2 regions of the Stenotrophomonas sp. Steno-C17 genome follow, and region 2 is predicted to be linked to the other one. Evidence: riboswitches for the same ligand, from Rfam matches in the RefSeq annotation. Region 2 holds a riboswitch; the other holds the start of a gene.
What was found. Region 2 has a riboswitch for glycine ahead of AC06FA_RS00700 (trimeric intracellular cation channel family protein). Riboswitches for the same ligand answer to the same signal wherever they lie in the genome.
Positions count from the first base shown of each region.

Region 1 (15,358 bases), on a different contig from region 2:
GTGGATCAGCTTGTCGGCGAAGGGGCCGTCCACGCTGCGGCGCAGTTCATACACGTGCGAGCGCAGCAGGTCGCCATCGGGCGGCTCGTCGCCCCACAGGGCGAATTCCAGCTGCTGGCGGGTGACTGCACCGGGGCTGGCGCGCATCAGCACCTCCAGCAGCTTGCGGCACGCCGGGTACAGGTGCAGCGCCTGCCCGCCACGCTGCGCTTCCAGAGTGGCCAGGTCCAGTACCAGATCGGCCACCTGCAGGCGCTTGCGCGGGTTGCGCCCATTGGCGCGCAGCAGCAGCGCTTCCAGCCGCACTTCCAGTTCCGGCAGGGCAAAGGGCTTGGTCAGGTAGTCATCGGCCCCGGCGCGGAAGCCGGCGATCTTGTCGGGCAGCTCGTCGCGGGCGGTCAGCATGATCACCGGCACTTCCGAACCGTGCTCGCTGCGCAGGCGGCGCAGCACTTCCGGGCCTTCCATGCGCGGCAGCATCCAGTCCAGGATGACCACGTCGTAGGGATGGCTGCCGGCCAGGTGCAGCCCGGTGATGCCATCGGGGGCCACGTCCAGCACATGTCCGCGCGACTCGAAGTAGTCGAACAGATTGGCCACCAGCTGACGGTTGTCTTCGATCACCAACAGGCGCATGCGCGGCAGGTCCACGGGAACTGGCCCCATGGTAGCCGTGCCCGTGTCGGAAAGCGGTCGGGATGGCGTCCTTCCGACAGCTTTCCCACGCCGCCCCGTGCACGCTGCGCGTTTTGCCCCGGAGCCTGCCGTGCCCGATTCCCTGCCCCGCCGCTGGCGCCTGCCGTTGCTCTGGCTGCTGGTAACCGTGGCCCTGGCGGCCGGGTTGGGGCTGCGCCAGCCGCAGCCGCCGGACGAGCCGCGTTTCGTGCTGGCCGCCCGCAGCATGGTCGACAGCGGGCAGTGGCTGCTGCCACACCGGGGAATCGAGCTGTACGCAGAGAAGCCGCCGGTGTTCATGTGGCTGCAGGCCGCCGCTTACCACGTGGTGGGCAGCTGGACGTGGTCGTTCCTGCTGCCGTCGCTGCTGGCGGCGCTGCTCAGCCTGTGGCTGGTGTCCGATCTGGCGCGCCGGCTGTGGTCGCCACGGCATTCCATGTACGCAGTGGCCGCGTTGTTCTGCACCCTGCAGTTCGGGTTGATGGCCAAGCGCGCGCAGATCGACATGGTGCTGGTGGGCATGACCACCGTGGCCCTGTGGGGCCTGCTTCGCCACCTGTGCGAAGGCCGCAACCTGCCCGCCCTGTGGCTGGCCGGTGTCGCCGCGGGTGTCGGCACGGTGACCAAGGGCGTGGGCTTCCTGCCCCTGTTGATGGTGCTGCCGTGGCTGGGCTGGCGGCTGTACCAGCGCCGCCGCGGGCGCGTGGTGGACGGCCCGCACCCGGCCACGCTGCTGTGGTTGCTGCCGGCGTTCCTGCTGGGCACGGCGGTCTGGCTGGCGCCGCTGGGGTGGGCACTGCTGCATGAGCCCAGCGCTGCGCTGCAATCGTATGCGCATGAGTTGCTGTTCAAGCAGACCGGCACCCGCTATGCCAACGCCTGGCACCATCGGCAGCCGGTCTGGTACTACCTGCAGGTGATCCTGACCCTGTGGCTGCCGGGCAGCCTGTTGCTGCCGCTGTTGTTCAAGCCGTGGTGGCGCCGCCTGCGCCGTGGAGACCGCCGCCCGTGGCTGCTGCTGGGCTGGGCCGTGCTGGTGCTGGCGTTCTTCAGCGCCAGCCCGGGCAAGCGCGAGGTCTACCTGCTGCCGATGCTGCCGGCGATGGCGCTGGCCGTGGCGCCGCTGCTGCCCGGCCTGCTGCGCCGGATCTGCGTGCGTCGCTATCTGTTCGGCTACAGCCTGCTGCTGATGTTGGCCACCGGCGTGCTCGGCGTCATGCTGATGACAGCGCACCCGTGGGCGGTGGCGCAGTTGCAGCGACGGGCGATGCCGGACACCCTGCTGCCGGTACTCGGCGAAGGGCTGCTGATCTTCGCCATCGCGCTGGCCACGCTGACCGTGTGGCTGCGGGTACGGCGTGCCGGGACCCTGATGCTGCTGGCCCACGGCATGCTGTGGATGCTCCATGGCCTGGTGCTGATGCCGGCACTGGATCCCTACGCATCCGCGTCGGCGCTGATGCATCGGGTTGGGACGCGGATCGGCCCGGATGCCGAACTGGCACTGGTCGCGTGGCGCGAACAGAACCTGCTGCAGGCCGACCGCCCCGTGCGCGAATTCGGTTTCAAACGGCCCTGGGCCGAGCAGTGGCATGACGCCGGTCCGTGGTTGGCCGAAGCACCGGAAAAGCGCTGGCTGCTGGTGCTGGACGCTGCGATGAGCCCGTGCGTGGATCCGGCCAGGGTGATCGACATCGGTGTTGCCAACCGCAATCGCTGGCAACTGCTGCCCGGCACGGCCTGGAATCCACAGTGCCATGCCGAGCGGATCGGCGCGACCACCGAAGAAGACTGAACGCAGGCACGCACCTGTCCTTCATTAACCCGCTACGAACGCGCGTCCGACCCTTCTCCGACATCCCGGTGCCGAGCATGGCGGCATATTCCGAAGCGCCCTTGCCTACATGCCCGTCCGCTCCTTTGATCCAGTCGCGCCGTCTGCGACATCGCCGTGGGTGTCACGCTTTGCGGTCACTCACCTCTGGCTGCCTGTCGCACTCGGGCTGCCCCTGTTCACCCTGCTGATGGGCTTCGGGGGCGACCAATGGCTGGCCGATCACCTGTTCCGCCTGGAGGGCGGCCACTGGGCATTGCAGGACGCATGGTTCACTCGCACCGTGGTGCACAAGGCCGGCAAGTGGCTGAGCACGGCAGCAGCACTGGTGGCGATGCTGCTGTGCTTCCATCACTGGCGCGTGGGGCGCGATCGCACACTGCGCTGGGCGCTGCTGTATGTGGTCGTTGCCATGGCGCTGGGCACCGGCGTGATTTCCCTGCTGAAGACGCTGGTGCCGATGGACTGCCCCTGGGACCTGCTGCGCTACGGCGGCGACCACCCCTTCATTGGGCTGTTTACCCTGCGCCCGGCTGGCATGGCCGCGCAGGCGTGTTTCCCGGCCGGCCACGCCAGCGCCGGATACGCGTGGTTCTGCCTGTACTTCTTCGCCCTGCTGTGGCGGCCGGCGTGGCGCTGGGCCGGGCTCTGGATCGGTCTGGGCAGCGGGTTGCTGTTCGGTATCAGCCAGCAACTGCGTGGCGCGCACTTCCTGTCGCATGACGTGGCCACCGCATTGATCTGCTGGCTGCTGTCGCTGGGTCTGTGCGTCCTGACCCGCCGCCACCTGGATCGCGCCCGCCGCACGGAGGCAGCCGCATGAACGCATCGGTCGAGCGCTCGCTGCGTCTGCCCTCGCTGTCTACCCTGCGGCAATGGCGGCCGCAGCTGTCCACCGAAGCACTGATCGCGCTTACCAGCCTGTTCTTCGCCGTCGCCGGCAATGCGTTGTTCTGGCACAGCGCCATGGCCAGCCACCCCGGCAGCCTGCGCTACGCGTTGTCACTGCTGATGCTGCTGCTGGGTGCGCACGGTGTACTGCTGGGGCTGCTGGTGTGGCGCTGGAACGCCAGGGTGGTGACCAGCGTGCTGCTGCTGGTGACCGCCTTGGCGGCGCACTACATGAGCCAGTTCCATATCTATCTGGATGCGGACATGCTGCGCAACGTGCTGGCCACCGACCCGAAGGAGAGCCGTGAGCTGATGACGGCATCCCTGCTGTGGCCGGTACTGTTGCTGGCGGTGCTGCCGATGGCGCTGCTGTGGCGGGTGGAACTGCGCCGCCGCAGCTGGAGCCGCACGCTGCTGTGGCGCACCGGCTTCCTGCTGGTGGCAGCGGCCACCGCGCTGGGCGGTGCGCTGCTGTCGTTCCAGGATGTCTCGGCCCTGATGCGCAACCAGCGCGAAGTGCGCTACCTGGCCACGCCCGCCAACGTTCTGCTGGGCCTGCCACGCGCCCTGCGCAGCGACAATCCGGTGCAGCGCGCACCGAAACTGCCGATCGGCACCGATGCGATGGCCACCCCGCGCGCGCCCACCAGCAAACCGCGACTGCTGGTGATCGTGATGGGCGAAACTCTGCGCGCGCAGAACTGGGGCCTCAACGGTGGGCGCAACACCACCCCCGAACTGGCGCAGGCGCCGGTGATCAATTTCCCCGACATGCATTCGTGCGGCACCAGCACCGAAGTGTCGCTGCCGTGCATGTACTCGCCGTGGGGCCGGCACGATTACGACGAGAAGAAGATCCGCGCGCACCAGTCGCTGTTGCACGTACTGAACCGCGCTGGCATCACGCCGCTGTGGCGCGACAACCAGTCCGGCTGCAAAGGCGTGTGCGAAGGCCTGGACTTCCAGTCGCTGGCCGACGCGACCACGCCAGGGTTATGCGCTGATGGCCGCTGCATGGACGAAATCCTGCTGCAGGACCTCGCTACGCAGGTGCGGGCAAAGCCCGGCGACCGCGTGGTCGTGCTGCACCAGCTGGGCAACCATGGCCCGGCGTATTTCGAGCGCTACCCGGCCGCCTTCCGCCGCTTCACTCCGACCTGCGACACGCGTGACATTGGCCAGTGCAGCCGCGAGCAGATCACCAACAGCTACGACAATGCGGTGCTGTACACCGATCATTTCCTGGCCAGGACGATCGGCACGCTGCAGGGGCTGGAGGATTACGACACGGCGATGATCTACCTGTCCGACCACGGTGAATCGCTGGGCGAAAAGGGCCTGTTCCTGCATGGCGTGCCCTACGCCATTGCCCCGGCCGAGCAGACCCGGGTACCGATGACGATGTGGTTCTCAGCGGGCTTCGCCCGCAGCCGCGGGCTGGACCTGCAGTGCGTACGCAGGCGTTCGGCGGCGTATACCGACCACGACAACCTGTTCCCGTCGGTGCTGGGACTGATGCAGGTGAAGACCGCCCTGTACGAACGCGACCGCGACGTGTTCGCCAGTTGCGAGAGTTGAGGGGGGGTCTGGCAGGGCTTGCAGCCCTGCACCCGCGCAGTGCAACGTCAACGTCAACGTCAAAAGCTGGGTATCCGTGGGGTGGCGGGGTGGGTCCGGTTGCGGGGGACGCCGCAAGTACGTCCCTGTAGGCTCGGTCGCGCCATCCATGGCGCTCACGCCCCCGCAACCGGACCCACCCCGCCTTCGACAGTTCGCTGCGATCTGTCGGAATGACGGGGTCGGATCCCGTTGCTGCGCAACGGGCTCCGACCCCAGATTTGTTTCGGTATCTGACAGATGTGTCGACCAAGGTCGACACCTACCAACAGCCGCGCGGAACAACAGGCGCCGTTACCAACAGCCGCGTGAACCTGTCCAAGGTGGGGCGGTGTCGGAGTGCGGGGTGTCCGCGGCATGGATGCCGCGGCCAAGCCCCCATGGATGGGTTAACGGCGTCCCCGCAATCCGACACCGCCCCGCCAACCCAGGGAAAGCCCGCTTTTGCCGTTGCCGTTGCATTGAGCGGGTGCAGGGCGCAGCCCTGCCCATCCCCGCCGAACCTTTGCCACTTGCGGTGGCTGCGGTCGCCCACTAGCCTTCGGCCGTCGTTCACCACCCAAGGACTACCCGTGAAACACCGCCATCTGCTGCTGGCCTCGGCTATCGCCGCCGCCACGCTGGCCCTGGTTGCCTGCAAGAAGGAAGCTACCCCCGGTTCTGAAGCCGCCGCCCCCAGCGCGCCGGCCGGGGAAACCGCCGACCAGTTCGTCGCCCGCATCAATGCCGAATACAAGGCGGCCTATCCGGAGATGACCTCGGCGCAGTGGCTGTCGTCCACCTACATCAACAGCGATTCCGAACGCATCGCCGCCAAGGCCAACGAACGGTCGCTGACCCAACTCAACAGCTGGATCGAGCAGGCCGGCAAGTTCGAAGGCCAGCCGATGAGCGAGGACAGCAAGCGCGCCATCCACCTGCTGAAGCTGATGTCGTCGATGCCGGCACCGCGCGATGCCGCCAAGCTGGCCCAGCTGACCCAGATCGCCACCCGCATGGAAGGCAGCTACGGCGCTGGCAAGTACTGCACCGACGCCAACGATCCGGCGTCCTGCCGCCAGCTGGGCGACCTGGAACAGGTGCTGTCGCGCAGCCGCGACTATGACAAGCAGCTGGACGCCTGGCAGGGCTGGCACAGCACCACCAAGGCCATGCGCGGTGACTACCAGCAGTTCGTCAGCCTGGTCAACGAAGGCGCCAAGGGCATGGGCTTCAGCGATGCCGGGCAGATGTGGCGCAGCGGCTACGACATGCCGCCGGAGCAGATCGGCCCGGAAACCGACCGCCTGTGGGAACAGGTCAAGCCGATGTACGAGCAGCTGCACTGCTACACCCGCGGCAAGCTGGACACGACCTATGGCAAGGACAAGGCCGAAGTGGGCAACGGCCTGATCGCCGCGCACCTGCTGGGCAACATGTGGCAGCAGGACTGGTCCAACCTGTGGGACCAGCTGGAGCCCTACCCCGGTGCCGGCAGCCTGGACATCACCGCCGCGCTGGAAAAGCAGTACCAGACCAACCTGAGCGCGGCGCTGGACAAGGCCGGCAAGGACGCCGATGTGACGGCGCGCTACAAGGCGCAGCGTGAGGCCGAGCTGCGCACCGCGCGGCAGATGACCGAACGCGCGCAGGACTTCTACGTCTCGCTGGGCATGCCCTCGCTGCCGCAGTCGTACTGGGAGCGGACCCAGTTCATCAAGCCCGACGACCGCGACGTGGTCTGCCACGCCAGTGCCTGGGACATGAACATGGAAGGCGACGTGCGCACCAAGATGTGCATCAAGCCCAACGAAGAAAACTTCACCACCATCTACCACGAGCTGGGCCACATCTATTACGACCTGGCCTACAACCCGCTGCCGCCGCTGTTCCAGGGCGGTGCCAACGATGGCTTCCATGAAGCAATCGGCGACACCATCGTGCTGGCGATGACGCCCAAGTACCTCAGCTCGATCGGCCTGGTCGATGCCCCGACCGAAAGCCGCGAAGCGGTCATCAACAACCAGATGCGCATGGCGCTGTCGGGCGTCTCGTTCCTGCCGTTCGGCCTGATGATCGATCGCTGGCGCTGGGGCGTGTTCGACGGTTCGATCACCCCGGACAACTACAACAAGGCCTGGTGGGACCTGAAGGCCAAGTACCAGGGCGTGGCCCCGGCCAGCGCCCGCGGCGAAGAGTTCTTCGATCCGGGCGCGAAGTACCACGTGCCGGGCAACACCCCGTACACCCGCTACTTCCTGGCGCGCATCCTGCAGTTCCAGTTCTACAAGGGCCTGTGCGATGCGGCCGGCTACAAGGGCCCGCTGCACGAGTGCACCTTCTACGGCAACAAGGAAGCCGGGCAGAAGTACTGGGCAATGCTGAGCAAGGGTGCCAGCCAGCCGTGGCAGGCCACCCTGAAGGAGCTGACCGGCAGTGACAAGCTCGATGCCGGCCCGATGATCGAATACTTCACCCCGGTCAACGAATGGCTGAAGCAGCAGAACCAGGGCCAGATGTGCGGCTGGCAGGCCAGCGCGGCACCGGCGAAGTAAAACAGGAAGGGGCGGATCCGCGAGGATCCGCCCCTTTCATGTGGTGTAGAGCCGAGCCATGCCCGGCTGGAACGCAATGCAGTCGAGCATGGCTCGACGCTACAAACGCAAGGAAGGCGTCAGCCCTTCTTCGCCGCCATCACCGCGGCCAGCTCGGCCTTGAACTCGTCGAAGGTCTGCCCCTTCTCGCTCACTTCGGCCTGCGCCGCATCGCGCAGGGCGTCGGAGTACATCAGGCGCACCGGCGTGCCATTGCGCTCGTGCAGCTCACCGGCCTGCATGATCATCGCCAGCACATGCGCGGCGCTGTGGGTCTGGCCGGCGATGCGGCCATCCATGCCCAGCACCCATTCGCCATCGCGGCGGACAATGCCGGCCAGCAGGGTCCGCTGCGGATCGCGCAGTTCGGCATGCGGTTCGACCGGCGCTGCCGTGGCCGCCGCCTTGTTGGCGGCCTGCTTTTCCTGGCGGCGACGCTGGTCGCGGCGGGTCTTGGAGGTGGTGGACATGGGGGTCGTATCGCACTGCAAGGGGGCGCAAGAATAACCCACCCCGCCCGCAGTGCCGCTTCACGCCAGCGGCGTCTGATCCTGCACCGGCACCTGCAGCGCGCGCTGGCGCAGGTGTTCCCAGTACCAGAACACGAAACCGGCGGCGAAGAACCCGGCCTGGCCCAGCGCCAGGTGCAGGGGGCTGGCGCTGAGCAGCGGCGACACCACGCCGGCCACCACGGTGCTGATCATCAGCTGCACGAAGGCCTGCAGCGACGAGGCCAGGCCGCGCTGGTGCGGGTACATGTCCAGCACCGCCAGGGCCAGGATCGGGAAGATCAGCGCCATGCCGGTGCCGCCCAGGAAGATCGGCAGCACCGCCCACGGCAGGGCCAGCTGCGACGCCAGCGCCACGTAACCGATGTTCAGCAGCGCCGACAGCGCGCACAGGGTGAAACCGATGCTGATCTGCCGGGTGGGCAGGGTCCGCCCGGCCATGCGCCCGGACAGGAACGAGCCCAGGGTCATGCCGCCGATGGTGGGAATGAACAGCCACGCGAAGCCGCCTTCGCCCAGGTGCAGGTGCTGCATCACGAACACCGGCGCCGAGGCGATATAGAGGAAAATGCCGCCGAAGTTGATGCTGCCGGCCAGTGCCAGGCGCAGGAAGCGCGGGTTGAAGCCGATGCGCACGTAGTCGCGCAGCAGGCCGCGCGGCGACAGCGGCACGCGCGCGTCCACCGGGTGGGTTTCGGGCAGGAAGCGGGCAGTGGCCACCAGCAGCAGCAGCGAGAACACCACCAGGAACCAGAAGATCAGCGGCCAGCCGGCGCCGCTGAGCAGGATCCAGCCACCGATGATCGGCGCGATGGCCGGGGCGATGCCGAACAGCATGGACACCTGGCTCATCAACCGCTGCGCGTCATGGCCGTGGTACAGATCGCGGATGACCGCGCGGCCGACGATCATGCCCACGCCGGCCGACAGGCCCTGCACGGCGCGGAACACCAGCAGCGTGCTCAGATCGGTGGACAGCGCGCAGCCCACCGAGGCGCCGACGAACACCACCAGGCCCCCCAGGATCACCCGCTTGCGCCCCCAGGCGTCGGACAGCGGGCCGTGGGCCAGGCTCATCAGGCCGTAGAACAGCAGGTACACGCTGATGGTCTGCTGCACCGCCACTTCATCCACGGCCAGGCGCTGGGCCAGCTGCGGGAAGGCCGGGAAGATGGTGTCGATGGAGAACGGCCCGAACATGGCCAGGCCGGCCAGCAGCAGGGCCATGCGACGGGTGGAAGGTGCAACGGCGGCGGTCATCAGCGGGCGTCCGGCAGGGCCGTGCGCAGGATGCACGGCGGGCGCCGATCCCCTGTGGCAGGGACAGCGCCAGATGAATACGAGAGTCCGCCCATGATAGGCGCCCGGGGCCGCCGATACCATGGATGAACGTACACCCGGACCGCCCGGGCCATCCTCCATTCAGCCCCATCAACAGGCCAGCGACCCGCTGCGCCCGGCCGGCAACCGGCTATAATCGGCGGGCAACACGGTGGGAGAAGCGGAACACCGCTGCCGAAGGCGCAACGCCCGTAATCGCTCAGGCCCGATACCACCCGTAACACAACTCTGGAGAGACCGGTTCGATCCGGCGCCGAAGGGGCACGAAGCTGCGGTTTCCCGCGCTTTTAAACTCTCAGGCAAAAGGACAGAGGGGCGCCCCGCAGACCGCCGACCGGCGGCTTGTGCCCGTGCGTGTGCCCTTCCCTGACGGATCCTTCGCCATGTCCCAGAACACCCCCTCCCTGCGTGAGCTCGAGCACCACAGCGCGTTCGTGGAACGCCACATCGGCCCCAACGACGCCGAGATCGCGCAGATGCTCGACGTGGTCGGCCACGCCACGCTGGATGCGATGACCGACGCCATCGTGCCGGCGAAGATCAAGTCGCCCGCGCCGCTGGCGCTGCCCGAATCGATCACCGAAGTGCAGGCACTGGCCAAGATCCGCGCGATCGCCGACAAGAACACCGTGCTGCGCAGCTTCATCGGCCAGGGCTACTACGGCACCCACACGCCGAACGTGATCCTGCGCAACATCCTGGAAAACCCGGCCTGGTACACCGCCTACACCCCGTACCAGGCGGAAATCTCGCAGGGCCGCATGGAAGCGCTGATCAACTTCCAGACCCTGTGCGCCGACCTGACCGGCATGGAAATCGCCAACGCCTCGCTGCTGGACGAAGCCACCGCCGCCGCCGAAGCGATGACCCTGGCCAAGCGTTCGGCCAAGTCGAAGTCGGACACCTTCTTCGTGCACGACGCCGTGCACCCGCAGACCCTGGAACTGCTGCGCACGCGCGCCGAGCCCATGGGCATCGTGCTGCGCGTGGGCACCCCGGCCGAAGCGCTGGAAGCCGAAGCGTTCGGCCTGCTGCTGCAGTACCCGGACACCTTCGGCCAGGTGGGCGACTACAAGGCACTGGTGGACGCCGTGCACGCACGCGGCGGCCTGGTGGCCGTGGCCACCGACCTGCTGGCGCTGACCCTGCTGGCCGCCCCCGGCGAATGGGGCGCGGACATCGTGGTCGGCAACAGCCAGCGCTTCGGCGTGCCGTTCGGCTTCGGCGGCCCGCATGCGGCCTTCATGGCCTGCCGCGATGCCTACAAGCGCTCGATGCCGGGCCGCCTGATCGGCGTGTCCATCGATGCGCAGGGCAACCCGGCCTACCGCCTGACCCTGCAGACCCGCGAGCAGCACATCCGCCGCGAGAAGGCCACCTCCAACATCTGCACCGCGCAGGTGCTGCTGGCGGTGATGGCGTCCATGTACGCCGTCTACCACGGCCCCGACGGCCTGACCCGCATCGCCCGCCGCACCCACCGCCTGGCCTCGATCCTGGCCGCGGCGCTGCGCACGGTCGGCGTGCAGGTCGGTGGCGACTTCTTCGACACCCTGCACATCACCGGCGTGCACGCCGATGAGATCCACGCCAAGGCGCGCGCCGCCGGCTACAACCTGCGCGCGATCGACAGCGACTCGGTGGGCATCAGCCTGGACGAGACCACCACCCGCGCCGATATCGTGGCCCTGGCCGCCGTGTTCGGTGCCGGCCTGGACGTGGAAGCGCTCGATGCCAGCACCGCCGATGCGCTGCCGTCCGGCCTGCTGCGCCAGTCCGCGTTCCTGACCCACCCGGTGTTCAACACCCACCACAGCGAGCACGAGCTGCTGCGCTACCTGCGTTCGCTGGCCGACAAGGACCTGGCGATGGACCGCACGATGATCCCGCTGGGCTCGTGCACCATGAAGCTCAATGCCACCGCCGAGATGATCCCGGTCACCTGGCCGGAGTTCTCGCAGATCCATCCGCTGGTGCCGGCCGACCAGGCGCTGGGCTACAAGGAACTGATCGAATCGCTGGAAGCGATGCTGGTGGAATGCACCGGCTACGATGCCGTCAGCCTGCAGCCGAACTCCGGCGCGCAGGGTGAGTACGCCGGCCTGCTGGCGATCCGCGCCTACCACCGCTCGCGCGGCGAAGGCCACCGCGACATCTGCCTGATTCCGGATTCGGCGCACGGTACCAACCCGGCCTCGGCGCAGATGTGCGGCATGAAAGTCGTGGTCACCAAGACCGATGCCAACGGCAACGTCGATGTCGAAGACATCCGCATCAATGCCGAGAAGTACAGCGACCGTCTGGCCGCGATCATGATCACCTACCCGTCCACGCACGGCGTGTTCGAGGAGGAAGTGGTCGAGATCTGCGAGATCATCCACCAGCACGGCGGCCAGGTGTACACCGACGGCGCCAACATGAACGCCCTGGTGGGCGTGGCCAAGCCGGGCAAGTGGGGTTCGGACGTGTCCCATCTGAACCTGCACAAGACCTTCTGCATTCCGCACGGCGGCGGCGGCCCGGGCGTCGGCCCGTGCGCGGTGAAGGAACACCTGGCGCCGTTCCTGCCGGGCAAGCTGGGCGACAACGGCCCGGTGGGCATGGTCAGCGCGGCCAGCTTCGGCAGCGCCTCGATCCTGCCGATCAGCTGGATGTACATCGCCATGATGGGGACCGAAGGCCTGCGCAAGGCCACCCAGGTGGCCCAGCTCAACGCCAACTACATCGCCAAGCGCCTGGCCCCGCACTTCAAGACCCTGTACACCGGCCGCAACGGCCTGGTGGCGCACGAGTGCATCCTGGACGTGCGTCCGCTGGAAAAGACCAGCGGCGTGGGTGCCGAGGACGTGGCCAAGCGCCTGATCGACTTCGGCTTCCATGCCCCCACCCTGAGCTTCCCGGTGGCCGGCACGCTGATGGTCGAACCGACCGAAAGCGAATCGCTGCATGAGCTGGATCGCTTCATCGACGCGATGATCCAGATCCGCGAGGAAATCCGCGCGATCGAAGACGGCCGCCTGGACCGCGAGGACAACCCGCTGAAGAACGCCCCGCACACCGCCACCGCGGTCACGGCCAGCGAGTGGACCCACGCCTACCCGCGCGAACTGGCGGCCTTCCCGCTGCCCAGCCTGAAGCTGCAGAAGTACTGGCCGCCGGTGGCACGCGTGGACAACGTGTACGGCGACAAGAACGTGATGTGCGCCTGCATCCCGGTCGATGCCTACAAGGACGACGAAGTCGAGGCATGATCGACAAACGGCCCGCGCAAGCGGGCCGTTTTCGTTTACGGTAGCGCCGGGCCGTGCCCGGCGAGCGCAGCGGCTGATCCGGTCACGGGTCCGGCATCTGCCCCAGGCTCAACTGCCAGGACACACCGAAACGGTCCTGCACCCAGCCATAGCGGTTGCTGAAATCGTAATCGCCCACCGGCATCAGCCAGTGCCCGCCCTCGCCCAGCACGCGCGCGGCGCGCTCGAACTGCTCGGCCCCGGAACATTCCACGAACAGGGATATGGACGGGCTGAAGGTGAACTCGTGCACGTCCAGGCTGTCGAAGCACAGGTAATGGGTGCCGCCCAGCAGGAAGATCGCCTGCCGCACCTGCCCCGGCACGCCCGCGCCGGCGCCTTCTGGATGGCGCTGCAGGGCGAGCAGCCGGAAATCGGCGAAGGCTTCGGCGTACAGGGCCAAGGCGGCTTCGGCCTGGCCGGTGAACATCAGGAAGGGACGGCTGCGCAGCATGCGGTGCTCCTGTTCGACGGGCCACGCAGGGCCCAGGCGATCAGGATGGCATTGCCGATGTAGGCACCATGTATCGGTAGCGCCGGGCCGCGCCCGGCGGCATCCATCCGAACGCGGCGATCAGGCCTGCCGCAGACGCCGTGCGATCGCGCTGCCGGCGGCGATGGTCACCGTCAGCGCCACCATCGACAGGAACTGCAGACGGGTCTGCGCTTCACTGAGCAGCAGGCCGAAGATCAGCGCCAGGATGGCCAGCGCGCACACCGTCAGCCACGGGAAGCCGGCCATGCGGAACGGCAGGCGCGTGCCCAGGCGGTCGGCACGGCGGCGCAGCACCAGCTGCGAAACCAGCGACAGGGTCCACACCAGCAGGCAGGTGGAGCCGACGATGTTCAGCAGTACCGGCAGCACCTTGTCCGGGAACAGCAGTTCCATGATGGTGGCGGCAAAGCCGAACAGCACGCTGGCCAGCACGGCGATCACCGGCACCTGGCGCGGGTCGGTCCAGCCCAGCACGGCCGGCGCTTCGCGGCGCTGGGCCAGCGAGAAGATCATGCGCGAGGCGCCGTACAGGTTGGCGTTGAGCGCCGACAGCAGGGCAATGACCGCGATCAGGGTGATGGCCGTGGCCGCGCCGGGAATATTGGCCACCTGCAGCACGGCCGCGAACGGCGATTTCAGCGACTCGCTGTTCCACGGCACCACCGCGATGATGACGCTGAGCGAGCCGATGTAGAACACCAGGATGCGCCAGGCCACGGTACGGATGGCACGCGCAATGCTGCGTTCGGGATCTTCGGTTTCTGCTGCGGCCACTGCCACGATCTCGGTGCCGCCAAAGGCGAACACCACCACCAGCAGGGCCGCACCAATGCCGGCCAGGCCCTTGGGTGCAAAGCCGCCGTGCTCGGTGAAATTACTCAGCCCCGGCGAGGCGACCTGCGGCAGCCAGCCCATCAGCAGGGCAATGCCGATGGCGATGAAGGCCAGGATCGCGGCCACCTTCAGGATGGCGAACCAGAACTCGAACTCGCCGAAGTTCTTCACCCCCAGCAGGTTGATGGCGGTGAAGAACAACATGAAGGCCAGGGCGGCCATCGGCACGGGAATGACCGGCCAGACGGTGGCCAGCAGGCCGGCCGCGCCCACCGCCTCGGCGGCGATCACGATCACCAGCTGCACCCACCACAACCAGCCTACGGTGGCACCGGCGGTGGCCCCCATCGCATCGGCGGCGTACACCGAGAATGCACCGCTGGTCGGCTTGGCCGCGGCCATCTCGCCCAGCGCGTTCATCACGATGATCACCAGCGCACCGGCCACCAGGTAGGACACCAGCACCGCCGGGCCGGCCGCCTGCACGCCGACACCGGAGCCCAGGAACAGACCGGCGCCGATCGCGCTGCCCAGGCCCATCATGATCAGCTGGCGCGGCTTGAGCGAATGGCCCAGGCGCGAGGTCGAAGCGGTCGAAGAAGGGTTGGCGGGCATCGGCAGGGCTGGCGGCGGCTACAGGGGCGACACCTTACATTGTCGCCTACCCGCCGGGATAGGCACAGTGCAGCAGGGCGCTCAGGCCGGCAGCGGCTCGCCGATGCGGGCGCGGTAGGCGCGCGGCGAAAAACCGGTTTCCGCCTTGAATTTGCGGGTGAAGGCGCTCTGGTCGCTGAATCCACAGGCCTGGCCGATACAGGCGATGCTGTCCTGCCCGTGCAGCAGGTGCATGGCCATCTGGATGCGCAGCCGGGTCAACACCTGCTGCGGGGTCATCTGGAACACCTTGCGGAAGCTGCGCTCCAGCTTGGACAGCGAGAAGCCGGTGATGTCCAGCAGGGTCTGCATGCGCACGTTCTCGGCGTAATGCGCGTTCAGATGGGCCAGCGCCAGCCGCAGCTGTTCGTACTGGGCGCCCAGGCTGTCCTTCTGCCCCAGGTCGCGGGAAATGCCGATCAAGCCCTGGATCTGCCCGTCCACCAGCAGCGGTCGCTTGCAGGTCAGGCACCAGCCCGGCTCGCGGTTGGCGAACAGGTGCAGCTCCATCAGGTTCTCGATCACCTCACCGCCCAGCACGCGCGCGTCCTGGTCCACGTAATCGGCGCTCAGGCCGGTGGGATAGATCTCGGCGGCGGTGCGCCCGATCACATCCTTGCGCGCACGCAGCCCCAACCGCCGCA
Region 1 covers NZ_JBWJPD010000012.1:49,051-64,408, forward strand. The annotation lists gene AC06FA_RS12390 (response regulator transcription factor) at 1-636, opposite strand, end outside; gene AC06FA_RS12395 (ArnT family glycosyltransferase) at 767-2,470, shown strand; gene AC06FA_RS12400 (phosphatase PAP2 family protein) at 2,580-3,332, shown strand; gene AC06FA_RS12405 (phosphoethanolamine transferase) at 3,329-4,978, shown strand; gene AC06FA_RS12410 (M2 family metallopeptidase) at 5,590-7,551, shown strand; gene AC06FA_RS12415 (hypothetical protein) at 7,671-8,060, opposite strand; gene AC06FA_RS12420 (multidrug effflux MFS transporter) at 8,121-9,359, opposite strand; glycine riboswitch at 9,659-9,761, shown strand; gene gcvP (aminomethyl-transferring glycine dehydrogenase) at 9,824-12,691, shown strand; gene AC06FA_RS12430 (VOC family protein) at 12,774-13,184, opposite strand; gene AC06FA_RS12435 (amino acid permease) at 13,305-14,675, opposite strand; gene AC06FA_RS12440 (AraC family transcriptional regulator) at 14,757-15,358, opposite strand, start outside.
Region 1: it holds a riboswitch for glycine, as region 2 does, so the genes downstream of both, gcvP (aminomethyl-transferring glycine dehydrogenase) here and AC06FA_RS00700 (trimeric intracellular cation channel family protein) in region 2, are expected to answer to the same signal.

Region 2 (15,358 bases):
TGTCCAGGTTTCCAGCGTCTGCTGTTCCGGCGTGGTCAGGGTGAACTGATACTGCGTGCGGCTGATGCGGTCTTCGATGCCCAGTTCCTGTACCGGTTGCAGATACAGGGTGATGCCGGGGATCTTTGCCACGCGCTGCTGCAGGCGCGCCATCACCACGTCCGCAGGTTCGCGGTCGCCGTGCGGCTTCAGTTCGATCAGCAGGCGGCCGGTGTTGAGCGTGGCGTTGTTGCCATCCACGCCGATGTAGGACGACAGGCTGGCTACCGCCGGATCGGCCTCGATGGCCTCGGCCAGTGCCTGCTGGCGCTCGCGCATGGCCTGGAACGAGATCGCCTGCGGCGCTTCGCTGATGCCTTGCACCAGGCCAGCATCCTGTACCGGGAAGAAGCCCTTGGGCACCGCGAAGTACAGCGCGACCGTCAGCGCCAGCGTGGCCACGGTGGCCAGCAGCATCAGTGGCTGGCGTTGCAGCACCCAGTGCAGCTGGCGGTCGTACACGGCGATGATGCGGTCGAACACATCGCGCCTCGGGGTCAGATCCCCTTGGGGCTCTGACCCCACAGACCCGACCGGGGTCAGATCCCCGTGGGGCTCTGACCCCTTCGCATGCGGCTTCAGGAACCGCGCGCACAGCATCGGCGTCAGCGTCAGCGATACCAGCAGTGAAATGCCGATGGCCACCGCCAGCGTCACCGCGAACTCATGGAACAGCGCGCCCACCAGGTCGGCCATGAACAACAGCGGGATCAGCACCGCGATCAGCGAAACGGTCAGCGACACCAGGGTGAAGCCGATCTCGGCGGCGCCCTTCAGCGCCGCTTCCTGCGGGCTTTCGCCTTCTTCCAGGTGGCGGGCGATGTTTTCCAGCATCACGATGGCGTCGTCCACCACGAAGCCGGTGGCGATGGTCAGCGCCATCAGGGTGAGGTTGTTGAGCGAGTAGCCTGCCAGCAGCATCACCGCGAAGGTGCCGATCAGCGACAGCGGCACCGCTACGCTGGGAATCAGCGTGGCCGAAGCGTTGCGCAGGAACACCCAGGTCACCAGCACCACCAGGCCGATGGCCAGCACCAGTTCCTTCTGCACGCCACGTACCGAGGCGCGGATCGATTCGGTGCGGTCGCTCAGCACGGTCATCTGCACGCCGGCCGGCAAGGTGGCCTGCAGCTGCGGCAGCATCGCGCGCACCTGTTCGACCACGGCAATCACATTGGCGCCAGGCTGGCGCTGCAGGTTCACCAGAACCGCGGGCTCGGTACCGCTCCACGCCGCCAGCTGCCGGTTCTCGGCACCATCGGTCACGCTGGCCACGTCGCCCAGGCGCAGCGGCGCGCCCTCGCGCCAGGCCAGCACCAGTGCACGGTACTCGTCGGCACTGCGCATCTGGTCGTTGGCATCCAGCATCACCGCACGGATCGGACCGTCGAAACTGCCCTTGGGCAGGTTCACGTTCGCGGCAGCAATGGCCGCGCGGATGTGGTCCATGCCCAGGCCGTTGGCCGACAGCGCAGCGGCGTTGACCTGGATGCGCACGGCAGGCCGCTGGCCACCGGCCAGGCTGACCAGGCCGACGCCGGGCAGCTGGGCCAGGCGCTGGGCGATGCGGGTATCCACCAGGTCGTGCACCTGCGGCAGCGACAGGCCCTGCGAGGTCACCGCCAGGGTGATGATGGGGGTGTCGGCCGGATTCACCTTGCGGTACACCGGCGGCACCGGCAGGTCGTCCGGCAGGAAACTGCCGGCGGCGTTGATGGCGGCCTGTACGTCCTGCTCGGCCACGCCCAGCGACACGTCCAGGCCGAACTGCAGGGTGATGACCGAGGCACCGCCGGAGCTGGTGGACGACAGCTGCTTCAGCCCGGGAATCTGCCCAAGCTGGCGCTCCAGCGGCGCGGTAATGGTGCGCGTGGTCAGTTCCGGGCTGGCACCCGGGTACAGCGTGGTGATCTGGATGATCGGGTAATCCACCTGCGGCAGCGCGGCCACCGGCAGCAGCCGGTAAGCCAGCACGCCGGACAGCAGCAGCGCCACCATCAGCAGCGTGGTGGCGACCGGGCGCAGGATGAAGGGGCGCGACAGGTTCATGCGCCGGCCTTGGCCGCCTTCGCCTGCGTAGCGGGTTCGGCCACGATCTCCACGGCGGTGCCATCTTCCAGGCCATCGATGCCTTCGATCACCACCTGGTCGCCGGCCTGCAGCCCCGAGCGCACCGCCACGCGGCCATCATCGGCCGGGCCCAGCACCACGGTGCGGCGTTGCGCCTTGTTGTCCTTGTCTACGATGTGCACGTAGTTGCCCTGGCTGCCGAACTGAACGGCGGCATCGGGAATCAGCAGCGCCGGGTGCTCGCCCAGCTGCAGGCGCACGTTGACGAACTGGTTGGGGAACAGTCCCTGGTCCGCGTTGTCGAACTGCGCGCGCAGCTTCAACGTGCCGGTGGCGGTGTCGATGCGGTTGTCCACGCTGGACAGCGCACCGTGCGCCAGCTGCGTGCGTTCTTCGCGGTCCCAGGCTTCCACCGCCAGTGCCGGCTGCGCCTGTACTGCATCCAGCAGCGCGGGCAGTTCCGGTTCCGGAACGGTGAACAGCACGCTGATCGGCGCGGTCTGGGCCAGGGTGACCAGGCCTTCGGTGTCACTGGCCTGCACCAGGTTGCCCACGTCCAGGCGGCGCAGGCCCACGCGGCCGCTGACCGGCGCCACGATGCGGGTGTACTGCAGCTGCAGGCGCGCTTCGTCCACGGCGGCCTGATCGCTGATGCGACGGCCCTGCAGCTGGCGCACTTTGCTCTGCTGGTCGCTCAGTTCCTGCGCCGACACGAAGTGCTGGCGTTGCAGTTCGCGGTAGCGCTGCAACTGGCGCTCGGCGTTTTCCAGCTCCGCCAGGTTCTGCTGCTGGGTGCCCTGTGCCTGCGCCAGCTTCACTTCATACGGACGCGGGTCGATCTGCGCCAGCAGATCGCCGGCCTTCACCTGCTGGCCTTCCTGGAAGTGCAGGCGCATCAGCTCGCCGTCCACCCGGCTGCGCACCACCACGCTGTGCAGCGGGGTGACCGTGCCCACCGCTTTCAGGCGCAGTACCAGCGGCTCGGCGCTGGCCGGGGCCACGCGCACCGGTACCGTCTTGCCCGGACTGCTGGCGGCCGCGCTCGCATCGGCCCGCGGCCAGGCCCACCAGGCAAGCGCGGCGGCGGCCACGAGCACGACGGCGATCAGCCACGCGCGACGGAAACGGGGCGGGGTGCTACGGGGCGACTCGACAGCGGACATGGGGCATCCTGCGCCCTGCGCACGCGCAGGGACATGTACGCCCGCGCGCACTGGGGGCGCCGCGGGCAGCGGGGGAGGGGAGTTGTCTGGCGGGGCCGCAGCGCGGCGTGGCTGGATGCCGTCGCGCGTGCGACGGGGCGCCCATGGTAGCCAATCAGCCTGCCGATTGCCGCATGACCAAGGTCATGGCGTGGCTGTGGGCAGCATGGATGCGTGCGGCTGACGATGCTGCTGGGCGGGGCCGTGCATGCGTGCGGCGTGCGGGGCTGTTTGGCGGGGCCTGGTTTTGTGCGGTGTGCGATGGTGCTTGGCGGAGCCTGGTTTTGTGCGGTGTGCGATGGTGCTTGGCGGGGCCTGGATTCGTAGAGTCGAGCTTGCTCGACTGCTTTTTCCTGGAGCAGTCGAGCAAGCTCGACTCTACAACGCACAGCAGTCGAGCATGGCTCGACTCTACAATGCACGGCCGTCGACCTACGCGCCGCTCAATGCACTTCGTCGTGGTACACGAACTTGGGCATTTCCCAGCGGTAGTGGATCGCCAGCAGGCGCAGCGCGAAGCCACCGCCCAGGCAGCACAGGATCGCGGTGGCATCGGCCACGCCCCAGTGCAGCAACAGCAGATACACCGCACCGGTCAGCAGCGAGATGATCGCGTACAGCTCTTTCTGGAAGATCAGCGGCACTTCGTTGCAGAGGATGTCGCGCAGCACGCCACCAAACGCGCCGGTCAGCATGCCGGCAATCAGCACGATCGGCATCGCGTGGCCGGCCTCGCGCGCAATCGCGCAGCCGATCAGGGTGAAGGCGATCAGGCCCAGACCATCGAGCACCAGGAAGGTGCGGCGGAAATGGTGCATCCAGCGCGCCACCCAGGTGGCGATCAGCGCCGCACAGACGGTGAAGGCCAGATACTCGGGATGCTTCACCCAGCCCAGCGGGTAATGCCCCAGCAGGATGTCGCGCAGCGAACCGCCGCCGAGGGCAGTCACACAGGCAATCATGACCACGCCGAACAGATCCATGCGGCGGCGGCCTGCAGACAGGGCGCCGGTCATGGCTTCGGCGGAAATGGCGATCAGGTAGATGATGGACAGCAGCATGGGTCAGGCTCCGGGCGCGGTGGGGCCGGCCATGCGCGTATACCGCCACTGCCTGTGCAATGACGGAATGACGATGACCGGTGCCGCTCCCGCTGTCCTTTTGCCTGAGAGTTCAGCGGGATGAACCGCGTGCCCCTTCGGCGGATCGCGGCGGGCGTGCCCGGCGACCTCTCTCCAGCTCGGCGTGTCGAATGCATGGTTGGTGGGATTCCAGCCCACCGGCCTGAGCGATCATGGGAGCCTGCGCCTTCGGCGGGCGCCAGCGCGGCGCCTCTCTCCTGCATTCGGGCCGCAGTATATCCGCTGCAGTGCAGCACGGCATAATCGGCGGCATGGCTCCGTCCCCCCGCCCGTGGTTCCTGTACCTGCTTGAATGCCGCGACGGCAGCTACTACGCCGGCATCAGCACCGATGTGGCGGCCCGTTTCGCCGCCCATCAGGCCGGCAAGGGCGCACGCTATACCCGTGCCCGCCCCCCCCTGCAGATACTGGCCGTGCGCGAGTACCCCGATCGTGCGGCTGCCTCGCGCGCCGAATGGCAGCTCAAGCAGCAGCCGCGCGAGCGGAAGCTGGCGTGGCTGCAGGCCGCGATCCAGTAGATCCACGCCATGCGTGGATGGGATACCCCACCCATGCCATCATCGCCACACCCATCGACGCAGGGACGGTCCGATGAAAGCCCGCTGGTTGCTGATGACCCTCTGCACCGCGCTGCCGGCAGGCGCCGACGCCCAGCCGCCGCTGCAACACGGGCAGATCGGCAGCGCCGCCGAACTGACCGCGCAGCGCGGCGCGACCATGCCCGAAGGGATCCACCTGCGCCGCGATCAGGTACCCCCTGATCTGGTCGACCTGATCCCGCTGGCGGAAACGTGGGGCATCGCCGATGACGCGCTGCGCGACGCGATGCAGCAACGGGCAACGGCAGCCGAGAAGAAGGCCATGGCGGACGCGCTGAAGGGCCGCCATGCGCGCATTACCGCATGGCTTGACACGTTCCCGCAGGGACAGCCGATGCCCAACGAAGCGGCGGCCTTCATGTACCTGCAGTTGGGCGCCGACGAAATGGGCCTGATCCCGTAGCTCCACGCCCTGCGTGGATGGGGGCGCCCCAGCCATGCCACCATCGCCCCACGCCCAGCGCTGGAGACACCCATGTCCACCGTCGCCCTGTTGTTCGCTGTCGCTGCAGCCACCAGCCCCACCGCCGACCCCGCCACCCTCGCGGCCATCGAAGCGACCTGCCATGACTACGTGGATGGCCAGCTGGAAGCCGACCCGCAGCGGGTCGCCCGCTCCCTGCATCCGGACCTGGCCAAGCGCGCCGTGCTGGGCGATACGCCCGACGAACGCCTCGGCCTGCGGCGCATGTCGAAGGAGGAGCTGGTCGCGCTGACCAGGCAGGGCGCGCTGAAAACCCCGAAGGCGCAATGGGACCGCCGCTGCACGGTGCTCGACGTGACGGGCAACGCGGCCTCGGTGCGGTTGGAAACCCCGTGGTTCGTCGACTACTTCCACATGGGCCGGTTCGACCAGCGCTGGGTCATCGTCAACGCGCTGTGGTACCCCAAGCCGAAGGCGGAATGACCGCGATGCGCGCTGCGGGGAAGGCGTGGCTCTCCATCCTCCTGCTGGCAGCCGGCATCGCGCTGCTGCCCGGCCTGCTGTACCTGCTCGGGCTGGCCCTGGTGGACGGTTGGCCGCAACCCGCAGAACGTGCGCCCAGTGGCATGGCGGCGTGCAGCAGTGAACCGCGCGCAGGGTTCCAGCCAATGAACCCCTGGCACTTCGCCGCGCAGTTCTTCGACGAGGACGCGAGGAAAGCGAAGGTACCCGTGGCCGAGCAGGAGGCGTCCTGGGTTGCCCGCCGCCACCTGATGCGGCAGCCGCGGCACGGCATGCTGCGTTGGCAGTTGAGCAGCACGGCGCTGACGATCTGGATCACCCGTCACTGGAGTGCGGCGCAGATCGCCGAGACCGCGAGGAAGGAGGATTTCTGCCGCCGGTGACCTCCGGTTACAGCGCCGGGCCCGCGCCCGGCTGCTCAGACTGATCGCGTCTGCTGCGACAGGCTGCTCTGGCGATCCAGCTCTTCATGCCTGGACAGCGCATCTGTCCGCTGATGCGCTTCGTTCATCGCCTGCAACTGTGCCAACGACGTGTCCACGGGGGTGGCAAATGCCTGCGCCGCCGGCATCTGTGCCCTGACATGGGCTGGGTTGGACGGGTCGCCCTGCACCACGAAGAGTGTCTCCGCCCTGCCATCCTGCGACGACGGGGCAGCCAGCACGACATGGTCGATGCGTGTCATCCCGGCCTCGCGAGCCAGGCAGGTCGAGCTGGCTGCAAGGCGTTGGGCGCTGTCGCCGCAAGGCAGCCCCTGGCTTTCCTGCAAACGTCGAACCGCCGCCTCGGCCTGTTGCAGCATTGGGTCGGAAAGCGCTGCATGCCGTTGCCCCCGTTGTGCCGGTTCGACATGAAGCAGCTGTTCGGGCATCCCGTTGCGCGGGGCGCGGTTGAGATCGATGGAGCCATCGGCGTTCTGCTGGCGATGCAGTTCCGCGCGCGGAACGGTGGACCATTGGCCATCAATCAAGGCATGGCCGCGACCATCCCGGTTCCAGATGACCAGATCATTGCCGGAGGCGTACAGGCCGGCGGTGGCCGGCGAGTTTCCCACCGCCTGTGGGCGGCCCCAGGCGTGCGAGCGCCCGTGCTGCAGCGCATCGAGGTACGCCGGTGCCTCGGTGTTCTGCAGGAACAGGGTCTTGACGACTTCGTAGCGATGCAAGGCCTCGGGATGTGCGCGATCTGCCGCCAGCACCACCGGGCTGGCCAACGGGGCGGCGGCGACGCCGGCGAACACATCCCGCATCGGATTGCCTGGGCCTGCGGCCCGCAACCGGTTGAAGACCTCGGTGCCCTTCAAGGCATGCTCAACGCCGCTTTCCAGGTAATCGGGCTGCTCCCTGCCGCGCACGATACGGTTGGGAAGCATGCCGTCGATCCGCGTCTTGACGTCATCCACGCTGGCCAGGTCGCCGCTGGAAATCGAGCGCAGTACACCCGGATAGCGGCCCAGTCCTGCCTGGTTTTCCAGCTTCATCAGCATGGTAGCAAGCTTGGCCTGGTCATCCAGCGACGCATGCTGGTACAGGTCTGTGCCGCGCAGCTGCTGCATCGCGCCGCCAGGATCCCGGCGGCCATCGCCTTGGCGCAGCAGGCGATCGACCTGGCTGACATCGTGTGCATGCACGAACGCCACGCCCTCGTTGGATGCGAGGAAATTGTCCAGACGTGCGCGGACAGTACCCTCCAGTGCACGCCCGTTCTGCGCCCTGATGGCGGCACCATCGCGCTGCAGGTCGGACACCGTCTGCTGCTGCTGGCGTCCATCGAGCTCCAGCGAGGGCTGCTGCTGGCGTGCCCAGCGCTGATAGGCGTCCACCAGCTGGGTCGCGACTTCTGGGTGCTGGCCCAGGTCGGTCTGCAGGGTGCCGATTGAGAAACCACTGTTGCCCACGGGCGTCATGACATTGCCGCTGATGTTGCCGGCAAAGGACAACTGATAGGCCACGTTACGGCCGGCGTTGCTGCCCTCGGAGGCCACGCCGATAGCGAAGTAGGCCAGTGTGCGCAGCTGCGCATCACTGAGCTGCGGGCCATGCTGCGGTGCTGAGCTCATGGGCTGTTCTCCTTGTCGTTGGCGGCGTGTCCGCACATCAGCAGGGCGTCGCGCACGGATGCGATGAGTGCAACGTATTCCTCCGCCACAACCGGTGACATCCCGTCGCTGATCTCGTCATCGCTGCGCCCGGCGTCCTCGGCATAGGGAGAAAGTGCCGCCCGGCAGGCATCGTTGTTTCCTGCCTCGTGCTGGGCCGCGGCGATGGCCAGCCGGATATCGCCGATCGTGGTCAACGAGAGCGTGGCCGCGCAGGACGCCTGCAGGGCGTCAAGCCTGCTGGCGGTCCCGGCGGCGGAAGACGGCCCGGTCGTTTCAGCGGCCTTGCGCAGCGCGGCGGCAACGTTGTCTGTGCTGCAAGCGTCGGTCACAGCCAGGTAGTGGCCCCTGAATCCGCCGTTGCTGCCGCAGTAGGCGGCGCAGGCATCGACCGTGCGCGTCCCCACCTCGATGCCCTGGGGCGTAGGGTGCAGCGTGAGCAGGCATTGCGCCGCGCCGGGTGCGGGATCCACCTTGACGGACTGCAGATCGTCGCCCAGCGTGCCCGCCAGGCTGCATCCAGCACCGGAGGATTCGGTCTCCAGATGGAACTGCAGCGCGGTACTGCCAGGCCGCGCCTGCAATTGCAGTTGCCCCCACCCTCGTTCTGTCGCGTACGTACCGGCAGACAGGCGCTGAGAGGAGGTTGGCGCGGGGGCGGAGGCTTCCGCCTGCGAGTGCCCTGCCGGACAGCCGCAGAGCAGGGCGGCTGCGGCCAGCGCGGGTAAGCATTTCAGCAGGTCCATGCGGCTTCCTTTCCTCAGCGACCCGCCTACGCTAGCAGCTTGCAGGTGAAGGCCGCTGGGACCCAGGCCTGGCGCCTGGGCCGCCGGTCTTGCCGGTCATCACCGAAGATGATGCGCGCGCTGCGCTGGTAGCCATAGCCAGTAGATCCACGCCATGCGTGGATGGGGTCAGAGCCCTTTCCTGTGGAAAGGGATCCGACCCCGTTTTCCCGCCCGCTATTTCGGCCGCCGGTCTTCCTGGTCATCACCGAAGATGATGCGTGCGCTGCGCTGGTAGCTCCAGTACGCCACGGCCCAGTTCAGCAGCACCACGATGCGGTTGCGGAAGCCGATCAGGAAGAACACGTGCGCGGCCAGCCAGAACCACCAGGCCAGGATGCCCGACAGCTGCAGCTTGCCCAGGTGCACGATCGCGGCCATGCGGCCGATCGTGGCCAGATTGCCGTAGTCTGCGTACTTGAACGCGCCCGGTTCGGCCTTGCCATGCAGGCGTGCGCGGATCGTTTCGGCCACGTGCTTGCCCATCTGCTTGGCGGCCGGCGCCACGCCGGGCACGGGGCGGCCATCGGCCTGGCTGACCGCGGCCAGATCGCCGGCCACGAACAGTTCGGGATGGCCGGGCAGGGTCAGGTCCGGCTGCACCTGCACCCGGCCGGCGCGGTCCAGTGGCACGTCCAGGGTTTTTGCCAGCGGTGACGCGGCCACGCCCGCGGCCCACACCACGGTGCGCGCGGGCACGAACTGGTCGCCCAGCTTGAAGCCCTGGCTGTCGATATCACTGACCGGGGTGCCGGTCAGCACTTCCACGCCCAGCTTTTCCAGCTGCCGGCGCGCCTTCAGCGAAAGCACTTCGGGGAACGAGGACAGCACGCGTGGGCCCGCTTCCACCAGGCGCACCTTGGCGCTGGCCGGATCGATATGGCGGAACTCATTGCGCAGGGTGTGGCGGGCGATCTCGGCCAGCGTACCGGCCAGTTCCACACCGGTGGGGCCACCGCCGACCACCGCAAAGCTCAGCCAGGCGGCCTTCTTCTCCGGGTCCGGCTCGGCTTCGGCGCGCTCGAAGGCCAGCAGCAGCTTGCGGCGCAGGGCGATCGCATCGTCCAGCGTCTTCAGGCCCGGCGCATCGGCGGCCCACTGGTCGTTGCCGAAGTAGGCGTGGGTGGCGCCGGTGGCCAGCAGCAGGCTGTCATAGCCCAGCGTGCTGCCGTCGGCCAGAGTGATCTGGCGGGCCTGTTTTTCGATGCTCACCACTTCGCCCAGGCGCACTTCCACATTGCGCTGGTGGCCCAGGATATGCCGCAGGGGCGCGGCGATATCGGGTGCGGACAGGCCCGCGGTGGCGACCTGGTACAGCAGGGGTTGGAACAGGTGGTGGTTGCGGCGGTCGACCAGAGTGATCCTGATCCGTTCGCGTGCCAGGGCACGGGTGGCCCAGAGGCCCGCGAAACCGCCGCCGATGATGACCAGGTGGGGGACTGGTTCGCGGCTCATCGACGTACTCCAGAGGGGGTGGATGTCGCCCGGCATCATCGCACGTCACATGCCCGCCCAACGGGATCGGCGATACTCGGTTCAGGCCGCAGCCCCTTCGCCGAGGAACCCATGTCCGAACCGGAAAAGCGCATTGCCCTGCTGATCGACGCCGACAACGCGCCGGCATCGAAGATCGACGAAGTGCTGGCCGAAGTGGCCCGCCATGGCGTGGCCAACGTGCGGCGCGCCTATGGCAACTGGAAAAGCCCGCGTTTGAAGGGCTGGGAAGTGGTGCTGCACGAGTACGCCATCCGCCCCATCCAGCAGTTCGCCTACAGCAAGGGCAAGAATGCGTCGGACATGGCCATGGTGATCGATGCCATGGATCTGCTGTACGCACGCAACCTGGATGGCTTCGCCATCGTATCCAGCGATGCCGACTTCACGCCCATGGTCATGCGCCTGCTGACCGACGGGGTGAAGGTGTATGGCTTTGGCGAAAAGAAGACGCCCGAGCCATTCGTCAACGCCTGTTCCAAGTTCACCTATCTGGAAGCGCTGGGCCAGGCCCACGCCAGCGTGCCCGATGCCGACACGCCCGAAGTGGAGCGGACCGCCAGCGAACAGGCCGCCAGCGATGAAGCACGGCCACGCAAGAGCGGCGCGGAAATGCGCAGCGATACCCGCCTGGTGAAGATGCTGCGCCGTGCGGTGTCGTCGGCCGAAGGTGAGGATGGCTGGTCGCACCTGGGGCCGGTGGGCAGCCAGATCGGCAACCAGGCCTCGTTCGATCCGCGCAACTACGGCTACGGAAAGCTCAGCGACCTGCTGGCGGCGATCGGCCTGTTCGAGCTGAAGAAAGACGGAAAATCGTCCTACGTGCGCGCGTTGCCGAAGAAGAACCGGTAGCGCAGCACAGCGCGTTTGATCGGCGTATCGTAGCGGCTCCGCGCCAGCGTGGCGCACCGCTGCAGGCAAGGAACAAACGCATGTTGAAGATCTGGGGCCGCCGCAATTCCAGCAATGTCCGCAAGGTGCTGTGGTGTGCCGAGGAAATCGGGCTGCCGTACGAATCCATCGAAGTAGGCGGCAGCCACGGCGGCACGCAGTCGGCCGAGTACGTGGCGATGAACCCGAACAGCCTGGTGCCGGTGATCGAAGACCACGGCCTGCCGCTGTGGGAATCGAACACCATCGTGCGCTACCTGAGCGCGCGCTACGCGCTGGGTACGTTGTACGCCGAAGATGCGATGGAACGTGCGCAGGCCGAGAAGTGGATGGACTGGAGCACCTCGCGGATGGCGCCGCTGTACTCCGAACTGATCTGGGGCATCATGCGCACCGCCCCGGCCGACCGCGATGAAGCCCGCATCAACGCAGCCATCGTGCGCGCCGGCGAGTATCTGGCCATGGCCGACGCTACCCTGGCCACGCAGCCGTGGCTGTCCGGCGATCGCTTCGCGATGGGCGACATTCCGTTGGGGTCGCTGGTGTATGCCTGGTACGAACTGCCGATCCAGCGTCCGGACCTGCCGCATGTGGCCGACTGGTACGCACGCCTGCGCGAACGCCCGGCCTACCAGCGCGGCGTGATGTCACCGTTGACCTGAGCGCCGGTTGTGTGGGGTCGGATCCCACCCGACGGGTGGCTCTGACCCCGCTGCGAGCTTGCTCGACTGCGGTGCTACGTTCAGTCGAGCAAGCTCGACTCTACCAACGGCGGTAAGCGCGCGTTGATTGGGGTCGGATCCCACCCGTCGGGTGGGCTCTGACCCCGCACCGTCGGCCACCACGGTAGCGCCGGGCCATGCCCGTCGGAGGCCACCCCGCACCGCTCAATACAGATCCGTCGGGTCCACATCCAGCGACCAGCGCACCTTGCGTGCTTCCGGCAGCGCGTACAGCTGCGGCACCAGCTGCGCCAGCACTCCATGCAGCGGTGGCCGTTGCGGTGCCGACAACAGCAGCTGCGTGCGCTGGTAACCGGCGCGGCGTGGCATTGGCGCGGGCATCGGCCCATAGGCCTCCACTACGTTCTGTTCGCCCAGCAGCTGCCGCGCCGCCAGCAGGAAGGCGTTGGCATGCTCGACCTGCTGCGCTTCGGCACGCATCAGTGCCAGATGCGCGAAGGGCGGGAAGCCGGCGGCCTGGCGCTGGTTCAGTTCGGCCTGTGCAAACGGGTGATAGCCACCGCTGACCAGGGTCTCCAGCAGCGGGTGGCCCGGGTGATGAGTCTGCAGCCAGACCTCCCCAGGATCGCGCGCGCGCCCGGCGCGACCGGCCACCTGGATCAACTGCTGGGCCAGCTTCTCGCTGGCGCGGAAATCGGCCGAGAACAGCCCTTCGTCGATGCCCACCACCACCACCAGGGTCAGCTTGGGCAGGTCGTGGCCCTTGGCCAGGATCTGCGTGCCGACCAGAATGCCGGGCTGGTCGCCCAGGTTCGCCAGCTGCTGTTCCAGCGCATCGCGCCGCGTCGTGGTACCACGGTCGATGCGCACGACCGGGTAATCGGCGAAGGCGCTGACCAGGTGTTCTTCCAGTCGCTCGGTGCCGATGCCCTGCGGTTGCAGGGCCAGGCTGGCGCAGGCCGGGCAGGCCAGCGGTGCGGGCTGGCGGGCGCCACAGTGGTGGCACTGCAGGCGACGGCCGCCGCCATGCACGGTCATCGGCGCATCGCAGCGCTGGCACGGTGCGGTCCAGCCGCAGTCGTGGCACAGCAGCACCGGCGCGTAGCCGCGGCGGTTCTTGAACACCAGCACCTGCTGGCCGCGCTGCAGGTGTTCGCCAATGCCGGCCAGCACTTCGTCGCTCAGCCCATCGCGCAGCGGCCGCTTGCGCACGTCCAGAATGCGCACCCGCGGTGGCCGCGCCTCGCCGGCGCGCTGCTTCAGGCGCAGGTGCGTGTAGCGGCCGCCATAGGCGTTGTGCAGCGATTCCAGCGAGGGCGTGGCGCTGCCCAGCAGCACCGGAATGCCCAATGCCTTGGCCCGCACCAGGGCGAAGTCGCGCGCGTGGTAGCGGATGCCGTCCTGCTGCTTGTAGCTGCCGTCGTGCTCTTCATCCACGATCAGCAGGCCAGCCTGCGGCAGCGGGGTGAACACGGCCGAACGGGTGCCGACGATCACCCGTGCCTCACCGCGCGACGCAGCGGCCCACACGCGTGCGCGCTCGTTGTCATTCAGACCCGAATGCAGCGCGTGTACCGGAATGCCCAAGCGCCCACGGAAGCGCGCCAGGGTCTGCGGGGTCAGGCCGATTTCCGGCACCAGTACCAGCGCCTGCCGGCCCTGTGCGAGACAATGGATGATGGCCTGCAGGTAGACCTCGGTCTTGCCGCTGCCGGTCACCCCATCCAACAGGAACGGCTGGAAGCCGTCAGCGGCGGTGATTGCGGCCACGGCGTCGGCCTGGTCGGGGTTCAACGTCGGGCCGGGCAACGGCTGCGCATGGCGGGGTGCCACCGCCAGCGCCACCCGTTCGGCCAGGCCGCGCTTGGCCAGGCTGCGGGCCGCCGTGCGCCAGTCGGGCATGCGGGCAGCCAGCACGTCTTCGTCCACCACGGCGTCGGCCAGATGTTCGGCCAGTTGTCGGGGGCGGCTGCCGGCGCGCAGCGTCCCGCGCTGGGCCTGGCCGTCTTCCGTCAGCTGCCAGCCCCAGTGGTGGGTGTCAGGCAGGGGCTCGCCATGCCGCAGGGGGCCGGGCAGGGCGGTGCTGACCACCTCGCCCAGCGGTGCGTGGGTGTAGCGGGCAAGCCACTGCAGGCTCTGCCACAGCTCGCCCTGCAGCAGCGGCTGCGGGTCCAGCCAGGCCAGTGCCTGGCGCAGCCCCTGGGCATCCTCTACCTGGCCCTGGCCGGCCACCAGGCCCACCAGCTCACGGTTGCCGAAGGGCACCTTCAGTCGGCAGCCCACCACATCGGTCGGCGCCTGGCCGTCCGGGGCCAGGTAGTCGAACAGGCGGGGCAGGGGGACAGGCAGAGCGACCTGCAGGGTCGGAATCGGTGCGGGCATCGGTGCAGTGTAGCGGTCCATGCGCGCGCGCATGGCCGGCGCCTGACCCCGGCCGCGACGTCGTGGCATTCATAAATTTCACCTAAATGCAGGCGGCTATTAGAGATTCAGTCTTATCCACATCTTCTGTGGATAAGTTTGTGCGTTACCGGTCGGCGATGTGCCGGGAAGCCGATGGCGACGGCCTCACGCTTGCGTTGGTCAAAAAATAGCCACAATAAAAACATGATTAATATCAATATCTTATGTGTGAAACAATGCTGAAACACGGTGAATTCACCGATCCATCCCGCATGCGCCAAGTCAGGTCTTGATGCTGTGCACAACCTGCAGCACGAAGTGCCGGTGGGCGCAAGCCCTGCCGGCCGCCAAGGGCCTGCCGCTATCATGCCGGCAGACCTTTGGAGTGACCGATGACGGCTGTGCCCGCCCCTGTTTCCTCGACCGCGGCCGGCGCGCTGTCGGCGTTCCTGCGTGGCGTCGAGCGCCGCGCGCTGGTGGTCGCCGAACTGCAATGCGGTGACCCTGCCCGCGCCGAACAGACCCTGGTGGCGGTCATGCGCGCCTTCGCGGCGGTCGCCAGCGATCTGCCCATGGCGCAGTGGCCGGCCCGCTTCTGGACCCTGCTGGGCCAGCGCCAGGCCCTGCGTGAACCGTCCACCGGGCAGTGGCCGCCGTCGCTGGCGGCATTGGGAGGCATGGACCCGCTGCCGCGCCTGGCCCTGCTGCTGCGGGTAGGCGGCAGCCTGGACGAGGGCATCGCCACGCGGGTGCTGGACACCGACGAGAACGGCTACCAGCAGTTGCTGGCCGCGGCCTGCCCGCGCGACGCGCAGGGCCAGCCCGATGCCGTCGCCTGGCGCGGGCTGGCCGAACAGGTGCAGCTGCGCATCCGTGACCTGCCGGCCAAGCGCCTGCAGCAGTTGCAGCAGCCCGCCGCCCCGGCCAGCAACCCGCAGGGCCCCACCACGGGCTGGCGCGCCCCCGACCGCGACGAACGCACGGCCACGGCCGGCAAGCGCCGCCG
Region 2 covers NZ_JBWJPD010000001.1:157,759-173,116, forward strand. The annotation lists gene AC06FA_RS00690 (multidrug efflux RND transporter permease subunit) at 1-2,088, opposite strand, end outside; gene AC06FA_RS00695 (MdtA/MuxA family multidrug efflux RND transporter periplasmic adaptor subunit) at 2,085-3,272, opposite strand; gene AC06FA_RS00700 (trimeric intracellular cation channel family protein) at 3,755-4,372, opposite strand; glycine riboswitch at 4,455-4,560, opposite strand; glycine riboswitch at 4,574-4,663, opposite strand; gene AC06FA_RS00705 (GIY-YIG nuclease family protein) at 4,705-4,971, shown strand; gene AC06FA_RS00710 (hypothetical protein) at 5,045-5,455, shown strand; gene AC06FA_RS00715 (nuclear transport factor 2 family protein) at 5,528-5,959, shown strand; gene AC06FA_RS00720 (hypothetical protein) at 5,965-6,381, shown strand; gene AC06FA_RS00725 (XVIPCD domain-containing protein) at 6,417-7,982, opposite strand; gene AC06FA_RS00730 (hypothetical protein) at 8,054-8,842, opposite strand; gene AC06FA_RS00735 (NAD(P)/FAD-dependent oxidoreductase) at 9,059-10,336, opposite strand; gene AC06FA_RS00740 (NYN domain-containing protein) at 10,448-11,227, shown strand; gene AC06FA_RS00745 (glutathione S-transferase family protein) at 11,308-11,928, shown strand; gene AC06FA_RS00750 (primosomal protein N') at 12,154-14,331, opposite strand; gene AC06FA_RS00755 (hypothetical protein) at 14,745-15,358, shown strand, end outside.